DNA from 3 places in the Exiguobacterium sp. U13-1 genome. Region 3 is predicted to be linked to each of the others. Evidence: riboswitches for the same ligand, from Rfam matches in the RefSeq annotation. Region 3 holds a riboswitch; each other region holds the start of a gene.
The links. Region 3 has a riboswitch for S-adenosylmethionine ahead of ESP131_RS00490 (methionine ABC transporter ATP-binding protein). Riboswitches for the same ligand answer to the same signal wherever they lie in the genome.
Positions count from the first base shown of each region.

Region 1: linked by a shared signal. The riboswitch ahead of ESP131_RS04660 (2,3-diketo-5-methylthiopentyl-1-phosphate enolase) and the one ahead of ESP131_RS00490 (methionine ABC transporter ATP-binding protein) in region 3 are both predicted to bind S-adenosylmethionine.
Region 2: linked by a shared signal. The riboswitch ahead of ESP131_RS01765 (LLM class flavin-dependent oxidoreductase) and the one ahead of ESP131_RS00490 (methionine ABC transporter ATP-binding protein) in region 3 are both predicted to bind S-adenosylmethionine.

Region 1 is NZ_CP015731.1:893,107-897,306, forward strand. It holds gene ESP131_RS04645 (1,2-dihydroxy-3-keto-5-methylthiopentene dioxygenase) at 1-141, opposite strand, end outside; gene ESP131_RS04650 (methylthioribulose 1-phosphate dehydratase) at 158-778, opposite strand; gene ESP131_RS04655 (2-hydroxy-3-keto-5-methylthiopentenyl-1-phosphate phosphatase) at 775-1,434, opposite strand; gene ESP131_RS04660 (2,3-diketo-5-methylthiopentyl-1-phosphate enolase) at 1,431-2,621, opposite strand; SAM riboswitch class I at 2,692-2,793, opposite strand; SAM riboswitch class I at 2,999-3,102, shown strand; gene mtnK (S-methyl-5-thioribose kinase) at 3,182-4,200, shown strand, end outside.
Region 2 is NZ_CP015731.1:335,693-339,892, reverse strand. It holds gene ESP131_RS01775 (DUF2325 domain-containing protein) at 1-1,259, shown strand, start outside; gene ESP131_RS01770 (DUF975 family protein) at 1,323-1,961, shown strand; SAM riboswitch class I at 2,075-2,177, shown strand; gene ESP131_RS01765 (LLM class flavin-dependent oxidoreductase) at 2,253-3,311, shown strand; gene ESP131_RS01760 (ATP-grasp domain-containing protein) at 3,308-4,200, shown strand, end outside.
Region 3 is NZ_CP015731.1:100,181-104,380, forward strand. It holds gene ESP131_RS00480 (MetQ/NlpA family ABC transporter substrate-binding protein) at 1-303, opposite strand, end outside; gene ESP131_RS00485 (methionine ABC transporter permease) at 323-973, opposite strand; gene ESP131_RS00490 (methionine ABC transporter ATP-binding protein) at 963-1,991, opposite strand; SAM riboswitch class I at 2,078-2,181, opposite strand; SAM riboswitch class I at 2,431-2,532, shown strand; gene ESP131_RS00495 (alpha/beta hydrolase) at 2,600-3,358, shown strand; gene ESP131_RS00500 (thymidine kinase) at 3,441-4,055, opposite strand.

The DNA of each region.
Region 1 (4,200 bases), 790 kb from region 3:
TGTGAAGTTCTCAACGAGAGGCGCTGGAAGTTTCGAAACGTCCCACTGTTCGTAAAGAACGCCGCGTGACGCAAGGAAGTCAGCGACTTCCGTTTGATCCGTATACCGTGTGTTTGTTTCTTGGAATAAGACTGTTGCCATGAGATAATTCCTCCTTTTAATGAATGGATTGACGGCATGATTGCAACGTCAACGTGTAATTGAATAAAAACTCGAAGGCTTCGAGGTGTTTCTTTGCTTCAAAGGCGGTCGGTGCCCAGACTGTGATCCCGTGATTGCGGATCAGGACGGCACCACTGTCTGCTGTGACATGCGGTGCAAAAGCAGCGGCAAGTGTCGGGATGTCCGCATGATTTGGAATGATCGGCACCGTGACCGTTGCATCTTCTTCCCACTTACCGAGTGCCTTGATGATTTCCTGTCCGGAAAAGGTGATACTGCCTTGATCGCCATAGAGTTCCGAAATCACATTGTTCGCAATCGTATGGACATGCAGGGAACAACCAGCGTCCGTTCGATTGAACACCTCGACATGGAGCAATGTCTCAGCGGAAGGACGCCCGGATTGCTCACCGATTAATTGACCGGTCGCATCGACATGAACGAAGTCGTCAGGAGTCGTCTGCCGTTTATCTTTTCCGCTTGCCGTCACAAGGAATTCAACCGGAACACCGGACGTCCGAATGGCGAGATTGCCACTCGTACCAGGGAACCAATCGCGCGCCGCAAGCTCTTGTTTGATGGCGCGTAGCTCTTCATACCGTCGCATGAATGTCATGTTGTCACCTCCGTTCGTGTTAAATCATGAACGATATCGTGGAACGTCTCAAACGGTGTATAGGCGATATCGTTTTCTTCACACAACGTGATCAGATAATCACGGGCATAGACACGATCTGCTTGTTTCGCGAGTTCGAAGTCCGTCACCGAGTCGCCGATGACGATGATGATGTCACCGTCTTTACGCAATGTCCGGGCAACGGATGTTTTACAACAGCCGCACCCGTTCGTGCAATGGGCATCGCAGGCGTTTGGCCAATCGATATGGACGAATGGACCACTGAAATCGGCGACGTTACAGTAAATCTGTTCTTGTTCAAGGAATGGCGCTAAGATTGGTTCGACGAAAAAGTCCATTCCACCGCTGACGATCGAAAAATCGATTCCTTGACGACGACTGTACTGAAGTAACTCCGAAAATCCGTCGCGAATAACGGCGCGCTCCAATAAAAAGTCAAGATAAGACGTTTTCCCATCAGATGACAGAAGTGCGAACATTTGCCCGACGCCACTCTGAATCGATAGCGTCCGGTCGAGTACGCCGCGTTTCAACGGTTCGAAGTCACTCGCTGGCGCAAATGCCTGCATGAGTGCGATGATGTTATCCTGCGTCGTCACCGTACCGTCGAAGTCACAAAGAATCCGTACGGTCATGACTTGATCCCCCAAGCGTCGAGGGCGATCCGTAATTCTTCATGACGCGATGCTGCCGCCGATAGGGATTCATTTGCGAGTGCCGCATCGAGTGCCTGACGGAAAGCAATGACACCAGCCGCAGCACCTTGCGGATGACCATGTACGCCGCCGCCGGCGTTGATGACGGAATCGATACCGAAGTCCCGTACGAGTTGAGCGACGAGTCCAGGATGAATACCAGCTGAAGGAACCGGGAAGATCGATTTCGTCTGACCGAGACGGGTCGCTTCGACCGCGATGCCACGAGCGACATCCTTTGGCAAAGCGACATTGCCGTAAGGAGACGGGAATAGCGTCAAGTCTGCTCCAGCAGCACGCGGTAATGTGCCGAGTAAGACAGGAGCTGCGACTCCGTGATTCGGGCTAGCGATCAACGCACCGCTATATGCTGGATGATTGAAGATCGGAACGTTGATTTCCGGATCACTCGCCAGTTCGCGTAAGACGTCGAGTCCGTATGTGAAGGTATTCAGCAAGAATGCGGTCGCTCCAGCATCAATCAATCGCTTGGCTTGATCCTTGAGCGTAAAGACGGGACCACTGAGTGTGATCGCATATAACGCACGTTTACCGGTCCGGTGGAAGTGAGCATCGATGACCTCACGTCCGATTCGTGCCCGGTCAATCGTCGGTGTCAACGGATTGTCGTATAGGATCTCATCGTCTTTGACGAGGTCAATCCCACCAGCGAGTTGTCCTTCGAGTTGATCACGAAGGAACGATAAATCCCGTCCGATGACTCCTTTGAAGATGCTCATTAATAATGGGCGATCTTCGACACCGATCAAGGAGCGGACCCCTTCGATCCCGAATTTCGCACCTGGAAAGTCCGACGTAAATGTATCGGGTAATAGCAATTCCGTTAGTTTGATTTCACCGTCGAGTGAGAGTTTCCCGAAGACGGTCGTCAGAATCGCAGAAAAGTCGCGCGACACGTTATGTTCCGGATAACGAATCGTGATATATCCTTTGCCATCGCGCTCTTCGGTATGTACGACTTCCCCTTTGAACGAGGCGAGTTGTTGTTGTTCGAGATGATTCAGTTCCGTCCAAGAACCGACTGTCAGACCAAGCGCGAGTTGTTCAGCGCGTTGCTCGAGTCGATCACGGGCAGTCAATTGATAAGTAGCAGTGATATAAGCCATGTCTTTCCTCCTTCAACAAAAAAATGGTCTCTCGTCAGTGACAAGAGACCATGAATAATTCGAACGTGGACTCTTATCTGTCAGCTTAGTAGCTGCAAGAATTAGCACCGTGCCAAAAGGTCGGTTGCTGCGACATCGTAGGGCTTGTCCCTCCGTCTGCTCTTGATAAGAATTGGATGAAATTGTGAAATCTAATTGCAATTTTTACATGAGAATCGTCACTTGTCAAATTATTTTTAGAAAATTTATTTTTTTGAAAATACTCTTTCTATATATGGCATGAAAACGATATCGATTTCTGCTTGATTTCGATTTGACAGCGAGGAAGTCGATTGCGTAAGATTCAAATCAATATCACACACGACAACTACATACGACTCTTATCGCGAGTTGGCAGAGGGAATTGGCCCGATGACGCCGCAGCAACCGACCACTAGGCACGGTGCTACATCCAACAGACGTTTCGTCTGAGAGATAAGAGGACGCAGTGACTTTCCTGCGCCTCTTTTCGATGACGAAAAGAGGCGCTTTTTCGTGTATTACATTAGGGGGAAACTGAGATGACATACAAAGCATTCACAGAACAGGACGCGATTGAACGGGTCCGCTCATTAGGACTGATCGGCGACGGAGCCGTCGAAGCAGAAGAGATTGGCGATGGGAATCTTAACCTCGTCTTCCGAATTCGAGAAGGTGAACATCGATTGATTCTAAAACAAGCACTCCCGTACGCAAAAGTCGTCGGTGAGAGCTGGCCATTATCGCTCGAGCGGGCGTGGATTGAGCAATCCGCACTCCGTGAATTCGCCCGGCATGCCGTGCCGTTCGTACCACGTGTTTTTCATGCTAGTCACGAAGAGGCGTATACGGTCATGGAAGATCTTTCACATCTGACGATCGTTCGGACTGGACTGCTCGCGGGTGAACAGTATCCGTTGCTTGCGGAACATATCGGTTCTTATCTCGCTCGGACTTTATTCCATACATCGGACTTTGCGCTTGGTCCGGTTGAAAAGAAACGTGTTGCTCGAACGTACTACAATCCAGATTTGTGCGATATCACAGAAAAACTGATCTTCACAGATCCGTTTCATGACGCGGAGACGAACGAGATTGAAGCCGGACTGGAGGAAGAAGTGGCACGTCTTTGGGCAGACGATGAGTTAAAACGCGAAGTCGCAAAACTCGAAGCACTCTTCATCACGAAAGGGGATGCGTTGCTACACGGCGATCTACATACAGGAAGCATCTTCGCTTCGGCGACGGAAACGAAAGTCATCGATCCAGAATTCGCCTTCTATGGTCCATTCGGATTCGATGTCGGGCAATTCATCGCCCATCTTTTCTTCGCGGCATATCCAGATTACCCTACACGACGTGACGCAAGAATCAAGGACATCGATACGTTCTGGCTGACGTTTGCTTCAACGTTCCGTGCCTTATGGGAACGGGAAGCCGTCGAACCATTCCAGGCATCGGGACTTGTTGATGATGTACTGAGTACGATTTTACAGGATGCCCTTGGCTTTGCCGGTTGCGAATTGATTCGGCGGACGATCGGTCTCGCACCAGTCGCTGA
Region 2 (4,200 bases), 240 kb from region 3:
AACAGGTGTTGGAACGAGCAACTGAATTGGTACAGATGAAATTAGCAGTCGTGGAGCGGTATGAAGATTGGCAACTCTGGCTCGACGAAGTGAACGGAATCGACGAATGGGTCAAGATGTCAGCGTATTATGCACCGCGCGATGTTCAAGAAACACTAGTCATCGACGAAGTGAAACGAGAGAAGCAGACCGTCGTAATGCCACCACAAGTACCGATCGAGCCAGTACGCAAGCAACGTTATGCCTATACGTTTCAGCGGGGATTAAAAGGCGGTACTTTACTAGAGTGGTCCGGCAGTCATATTTCAGAACGAGACGTCCGCGATTGGAATCTCGAGCACGGCATGGAAGTTCGGATCCGTGTCGATCATCAGGATGATCAAAAAACGATGTGCCGTGTTGAAGCCGTCGTCTCGACGGAGCGAATGAGAGAAAATCCGGAACGTGTCGTGTTTGAACAAGCCATCGTCAAGGCACATGGAATCATTGAGGAAACGGTGAATGGTCCACTGCAAGATGAGTCGGACAGACCGTTTTATTATGTCGTACCAGTAGAAGACATGCGCTATTTCCGACTAGAAGCAGGACAACTCGTCGATCTCGCCATGTGGCGCGGACGGAAAGATACACTAACGATTGCTTGGAAACATCCGTTCACGTATGAAGAGCCGATCGTCAACACATCATCAAACCGTCCATCTGAGGTCAAGCAACCGGTAGTGAAGACGCCTGTGACAACGAAAAAGTCAAATCGGTATGCACGAAAAATGAAACGACAAACGGTTCCGAAGGCTAAAAAAGTGCAGCAGCGCATTCGTGTTCAAAAAGAGCGAAAGATCGAACCAATCGTGACGACAGCTGTACCTGGACAATTGATGGATTTCGTCGATAAGACACCGCTTGATTTCACGCGCTTCACAGGTATGCGCCTCGTCATCGTTGGAAACGAACAACAAACGGCTGTTTATCGTGAGTTCTTTGCGCCAACAGGAATCGAATTGATTCATCTCGCAGGAGACGCACAGTCTGCGAAAAAGATTGCTTGTCTCTCCAAAAAGACGGATGCCATCGTCGTCGTGACGAGCCGTGTCTCTCATGCGGCGAGTGCACATGTCATTGCACAGGCGAAAAAACATGGTATTCCGTTCGCGATGGAACGCCTCGACGGTCGACGATCGCTATATACAGCGTGTGAACGACAACTTGAGCGTGCTTGGCTCAACCAGCAACGAGACGGGAAATTATTGAAAAAAGAGTGAAACATTAGAAGAATTCGACCGTAAAGTAAGGTGAGAACTTATTTTTCAAGGAGGACCTTACTCATGTCATCTCAATTAAAAAAAGCAGCGAAGGAGTCGCTCAGCGGTCGTTGGGGATTTGCAGTCCTAGCATTCCTGCTGTTTAGTATCATTCAGGGTGTTCCTAACTTATTTGGATCGGATATCGATGAGCCGTCAAATAGCATGGATCTCGTCGTAATGTTAGTATCGATTTTACTGATTCCATTAGGAGTCGGTTGGACATGGATTGCCATGTCGATTGCTCGTGGAGAAGAAGCGAAAGTGACAGGTCTATTTGAGCCATACGGGATGTTCCTGAAAGTGGTCGGGCTCGCAATCGTTCAATTCATTTTCATCGCACTTTGGACGTTGCTCTTGATCATTCCAGGGATCATCAAATCGTTCTCTTACTTGTTGACGTTCTACATCCTTCGGGATGAACCGTCGATTGGTATCCTCGAGGCAATCACACGCTCGCGTCAACTCATGGACGGTCATAAGATGGAAGCATTCTTACTCTTCCTATCATTCATTGGTTGGGCATTACTCGTGATCGTTACTCTTGGTCTTGCTATCCTGTGGGTCGGACCATACTTCAGCGTCACACTAGCCAAGTTCTATGATCGTGTTCGTGGTGAACAAGCACCAGAGCAGACATCAGATTTCGTCGCACCATATTAATACCGGATCCCGACACTACGTCGGGATTTTTTTATGCTCGAAATAATTCCGATTGGAAAAGACGGTTTAATGGTTGCTTTAGTTCAGTGAATTTTGTACGATGAATGCAACACATCTTATCTAGAGAAGTCGAGGGACTGGCCCGAAGACACTTCAGCAACCCCGCTGTGGCGGAAGGTGCTACTTCCAGGAAGGGATACCTTCTGAAGATAAGAGCGGACAGGACAAGATACCGTCGCTCTTTTCGAACTTCGAAAAGAGCGTTTTTTTTATGATAAGGGGGACGATGGAGTGGAGTATGGTTTTTGGTTACCGATTTTTGGGGGATGGTTACGTAACGTCGAGGATGAACAGATGCCACCGACATTCGATTATGCAAAACAAGTCGCACAAACAGCAGAACGGATCGGCTTCTCGACGACGTTGATCGCGGAATTGAACTTGAACGACATCAAAGGCATCAAGGAACCGAGTCTTGAGGCATGGACGACGGCAGCTGCGATTGCTGCAACGACAGAACGCTTAGAAATCATGACAGCGGTTCGTCCTGGGTTCCATAATCCAGCGACGACGGCGAAGATGGCGGCAAACATCGATCAGTTGAGTGGTGGACGCTTTACGCTCAACGTCGTTTCGGCGTGGTGGGCAGAGGAAGCCAAACAATACAACGGTATCTTCACAGCACACGATGAACGCTATGCTCGGACGGAAGAATTCGTCACGGTCATGAAAGGATTATGGGCAGATGCGTCACCGTATAGCTTCTCCGGTAATCACTACACGATCGAGCAGGCGGAACTTCATCCGAAGCCCGTCCAGCGTCCAGGCATCAAGCTCTACGCTGGTGGAGAGAGTGAAGCTGGAAAGCGGACAATCGTCGAACACTGTGACGCTTATGTCATGCACGGGGGCACGGTCGAAGAAGTAGCCCATAAAATCAACGATATGAAAGTACGCCGGGAATCGACGGGACACGCACCGCTCGAGAGTTTCGGTCTTGCTGCCTACATCATTTGTCGGGATACGGAAGAAGAAGCGCTTCTTGAGTGGCAACGCATTACGGACGTCAAGGAAGACAGCGCCGGTTATGCCGGTTATCAGGATTTCATCAGTAAATCGCAACTGGAGCAACAGGTCGAGCGAAACGATTATTCCGTCTCGAACCGTGGTCTAAGACCGAACTTGATCGGAACACCAGAACAAATTGCGGAACGCATTCTAGCGTTCGAAGCCGTCGGTGTCACGTTACTCTTGTTACAATTCTCACCACAACTCGAAGAAATGGAACGCTTTGCTCGTGACGTAATGCCACTGGTCGAAGCGAAACGAAAGGTAGGTCAACAATCATGACAAAAATTCATATTCTCCACGAAAACCAAGAATGGACGGACCATCTCATCAAACGTCTCGAAGAACTTGAGTTACCGTATGAAGAGTGGCATCTAAATGAAGGAATCGTTCCACTCGATGAACTACCGCCAGAAGGCGTCTTTTACAGCCGGATGAGTGCCTCTTCGCATACACGCGGGCACCGTTACGCGCCGGAGTTGACGGAAGGGGTCCTTGCTTGGTTAGAAGAACACGACCGGACCGTCTTCAACGGAACGCGTGCGCTCCGCCTTGAAGTCAGCAAAGTCAATCAGTATACAGCACTACGTAAAGCAGGCATCCGTGTACCAAAGACGACGGCTGCAGTCGGACGTGATCAAATCGTGCAAGCGGCAAAAGAGATCGGCGTTTCGTCATTCATCACGAAACACAACCGTGCCGGGAAAGGTCTCGGCGTCCAGTTATTCCACTCAATTGAAGCACTTGAAGCCTACCTCGATGGTCCGACATTTGACGAACCAGTCGATGGCATCACGTTGATTCAAGAGTACATCCAAGCACCAGAACCGTATATCACGCGCTGTGAGTTCGTGGGTGGAAAATTCGTCTACGCGGTCCAAGTCGATACGTCGGAAGGATTCGAACTTTGCCCAGCGGATGCGTGTGTGATTGACGACCTGTTTTGCCCAGTTGGTGAAGAAGCACCGCAAACGCCGATGAAGTTCCAAATTGTTGAAGGCTTCGATGATCCGATCATCCAAAAGTATGAAGCCTTCCTCCAAGCGAACCAGATTGCGGTCGCAGGCATCGAGTTCATCAAGGATGCGTCAGGTACGATCTATACGTATGACGTCAATACGAATACGAACTATAATTCGGATGCTGAGGCAGCTGCAGGACGCTACGGTAT
Region 3 (4,200 bases):
CGCGATCGGTGACAGCTTCAACTTGTGTTCCTTCTTGAAGGCGTTGAAGTAGGAAATCGTCTGGAAGGCATTGGCGTCGATCTCACCCTCAGCCAGTGCCATGTTCGGCTGGACATAATCGGAGAACTTGACGAGCTCGATTTTGATGCCCTCCTTTTCTGCTTTTTTCGCGACATAGTCCCAAACTTGTGTGTCTGAACCGCTGACACCGAGTTTGATCGTCTTTTCGTCTTCTCCTGATGCTGCGCACCCGGCAAATAAAATCGTCGTTAGTGTTGCTCCAATTGCTACTGCTTTTTTCATGGCTGAATCGCTCCCTTGATTAATGTCTTCTGATTTTTCGTGCGACGATATTGCCTGTCGTCTGTAAGCCTTGAACTAAGATGACGAGAATCCCGACCGTGATGATCATGACTTTCGTGTCGAATCGTTGATAACCATAGGTGATCGCTAAGTCACCGAGACCACCGCCTCCAATCGCACCTGCCATCGCTGACGCCCCGATCAAGCCAATCGTCGCGATCGTTAAGTTCAGGATCAGTGAACCGAGTGCTTCCGGTAGGAGGAAGCGGAAAATCGTTTGAAACGGTGTCGCACCCATCGCTTCTGCTGCTTCCAGAACACCTTTATCGACTTCGAGTAACGAGCTCTCGATCAGACGCGCCATGTACGGTGCGGCGTAAAAGACGAGCGGGACGATGGCGGCTTCGGTTCCGATCGATGTCTGGACGATCAAGCGCGTCAACGGGATGATCGCGACGAGTAAGATGATGAACGGAATCGAACGGAAAATATTGACGATACTGTTGAAGAACGTGAACAGCGGGACATTTTCAAGCAATGCTCCTTTTCGCGTGACGACAAGTAGGATACCGAGTGGTAAGCCAATCAAAGTCGAGAATAAGAGTGAGACGGATACCATCGTCATCGTCTGCAAAAATGCCGTCCAAATATCACTGTAATTAACTAGCATGGGCAAGCACCTCCTCGACTGTCACCTGTGCCTGATCGATATAGTGTAACGCTCGTTTTACTTCAGCCGGCTCACCGATCAACTCGACGAGTAAGGTGCCAAACGGCGTATCCTGCAACTCTGTGATGCTCCCGTGCAAGATGTTGACATCGACGTCAAAGCGTTTCGCGACTTGCGATAAGAGCGGCTGCCCCGTGTGATGTCCGAGAAAATGAATCTTATAGATTGGATGTGCATTTCGCGACTCGATCAACTGACGAATCGATGCTGGAATTTCGTCATGCATGACGGACCGGACGAAGTTTTTTGCCGTCTCGGTCTGAGGGCTTGAAAAGACGTCGAAGACCGTTCCTGACTCAATCAACTTTCCAGCTTCGATGACGGCGACCCGGTCGCAAATCTCCCGGATGACGCCCATCTCGTGGGTGATCAAGAGAATCGTGATCCCGTACTCCGCATTGATGCGTTTTAATAACTGGAGAATATGATGCGTCGTCTGGGGATCAAGTGCTGATGTCGCTTCGTCACATAAGAGGACGGAAGGTTGCGTCGCCAGTGCCCGGGCGATGCCAACACGCTGTTTCTGTCCACCGGACAATTGATCTGGATAATGATCCGCCTTGTCCGCGAGATCAACGAATTCGAGCAACTCCGTCACTCGGCGGCGAATCTCATCTTTCTTGACGCCTGCGAGAACGAGTGGCTTTGCGACATTCGTAAATACTGTGTTCGCATTCAATAGATTGAAGTGCTGAAAGATCATTCCAATCCGTTGTTTTGCTTGGCGTAATTTTTTCGGAGACAGTTGCGTTAAATCTTCCCCATCGACCGTCACCGTTCCTGATGTTGGTCGTTCTAACAGATTGACACAGCGGAGCAGTGAACTTTTTCCGGCACCGCTAAAGCCGATGACACCAAAGATTTCGCCTTTTTCGATCGTCAGGTCGACACCGTCGAGCGCTGCGATCGTCTGATCCTTCGTGACGTACGTTTTTTTGACTTGATGAAATGCGATCATTCCGTTTTCCCCCTTCATTCAACAAAAAAGGTCCCTTCTTGAGAAACAAGAAGAGACCTGGATCCGCACAGTGGCAGAATCCACTCCACTCATCTCTCAGACATCTGTCTGATGGAATTGGCACAGTGCTCATAATGAGTCTGTTGCCGAGGTTTCGTAGGGCCAGTCCCTCCACCTCTCTGGATAAGTATTGCGGTATGAAATTCGTATGTGTGGTGTTGCGTTGTTGCTTATGTCGTAAAACTAATTTTTACATTACGGGTCGAACCTTTAAAAGTCAACCAACTTTGCAAAAATAATCCATTTGACGCATATCGATTGATTGACAAGTTATGGATTAGCTTAATGAACGAATCGTGATTCGTCAAGAACGATTTGACAAGTCATTTTTGGTCGTGCTACCATCGTCTCAATGATTAATCCGACAATTCCAATATGATATTTATCAAGAGTGAACGAGAGACCTGGCTCTATGACTTCACGGCAACCTGCAATCTGTAAGGTGCTCCGACCAGCAAAGCGCGGCTTTGGATGATACGGTGAAAAACTCGTGGGCGTCCAAGCAGTGACGTCGACGAGTTTTTTTCATGAATGGAGGAAAAAGAGTAATGATGAACTATCCTGTATTGACTGGTGCTGAAGCGTTTTATTTTCAAGGTGGACCGATTGGTATTCTAATCTGTCATGGTTTTAACGCCACTCCGCAAAGTGTCCGGGACGTCGGTGAGGCATTCGCCGCTGAAGGTTTTACCGTCTATGCCCCGCGCTTACGTGGACATGGAACGAACGTCCGCGAGTTTGAACAATCGACTGCTCGATGTTGGAAGCAAAGCCTGCAAGACGGCTATGAACGTTTACAAGAAACATGCGATCAAGTCTTCGTCATCGGTCAATCGATGGGTGCGACGCTCGCGTTATCGCTCGCCGCTGACGGGATTCCGTTTGCCGGCATCATTACGATCAATGCTGCACTCTCCGTTCCATCCTATGAAGCACTTTCGTTCGAGGACGGTCCACAGTATTTACCGGAAGGAGCACCGGACATCAAACGGTCTGCTTTCGAAATCATCTATGATCTCGTTCCGAGCCGTTGTGCGTTCGAACTCGTCCGTCTGATGGATGAGACGAAAGGACGTCTTGGATCGATCCTTCTTCCGACATTGATTCTTTACTCGGCGACGGATCACGTCGTTCCGCCGTCGAGCTCGGATTATCTACATCAGCATATCGGGACGAATGATAAACGCAGCTACTGTTTACTCAACTCGTATCACGTCGCGACACTCGATCATGATCAGGATTTGATCGTTCGTGAGACAATCCACTTCATCGAACGCTCAAGCCGATTCTCACAGGAAACAGGATAATAAAAAAAACAGCTATTCGTTTCCAAGTAGAAGCGAATAGCTGTGAGATCAAAGGACGACCATCATCGGCTCGTCTTTTTATTTATCTTTCTTGATGCTGCACCGATTGGAGCGGCTTCGGTTTTCCAGGCACCTCATGACAATGGCGGCACCGTGGCTCATACGACTCTGAAGCGCCGACTAGGATGATCGGATCATCGTAGTTCGCTGGTTTTCCATCAATCAACCGTTGTGTCCGGGAAGCCGGATCACCACAGGAAAGACAGATGGCTTGCAGCTTCGTCACGAATTCTGCGCGCGCCAGTAATTCCGGCATCTTGCCGAATGGCTCTGCCCGGAAATCTTGATCAAGGCCTGCACAAATGACGCGTTTTCCGTCTTGTGCGAGTGCTTCGATGACTTGTACGATCTCATCATCAAAGAATTGAACTTCATCGATTCCGACGATTTGTGTTTCCTCCGCTACTGCTGCGTAGAGATCGCGACTCGTCGCCATCGGAATCGCCACGACGGAGTTGCCGATATGAGAGACGACATGCTCTTCATGGTACCGGTCGTCGATTGCCGGCTTGAATACTTGAACGGGCAGTTTGCCGTACTGCGCCCGTCTAACACGACGAATCAACTCTTCCGATTTCCCGGAAAACATACTGCCACAAATTACTTCGATCCAGCCGTACTGATTTATTACATGCATCATCGTCCGACACCGTCCTCTAAAAATAGTCACTTTAACGAGTATAGCCCGAAACGGTATCGAGAAAAAGGGTTGACTTCCGGAAATCAAAATTCATTTTTTCTTTACCTAGAATTTTTGTCCTTTCATTCCAACCGTCCCCTAT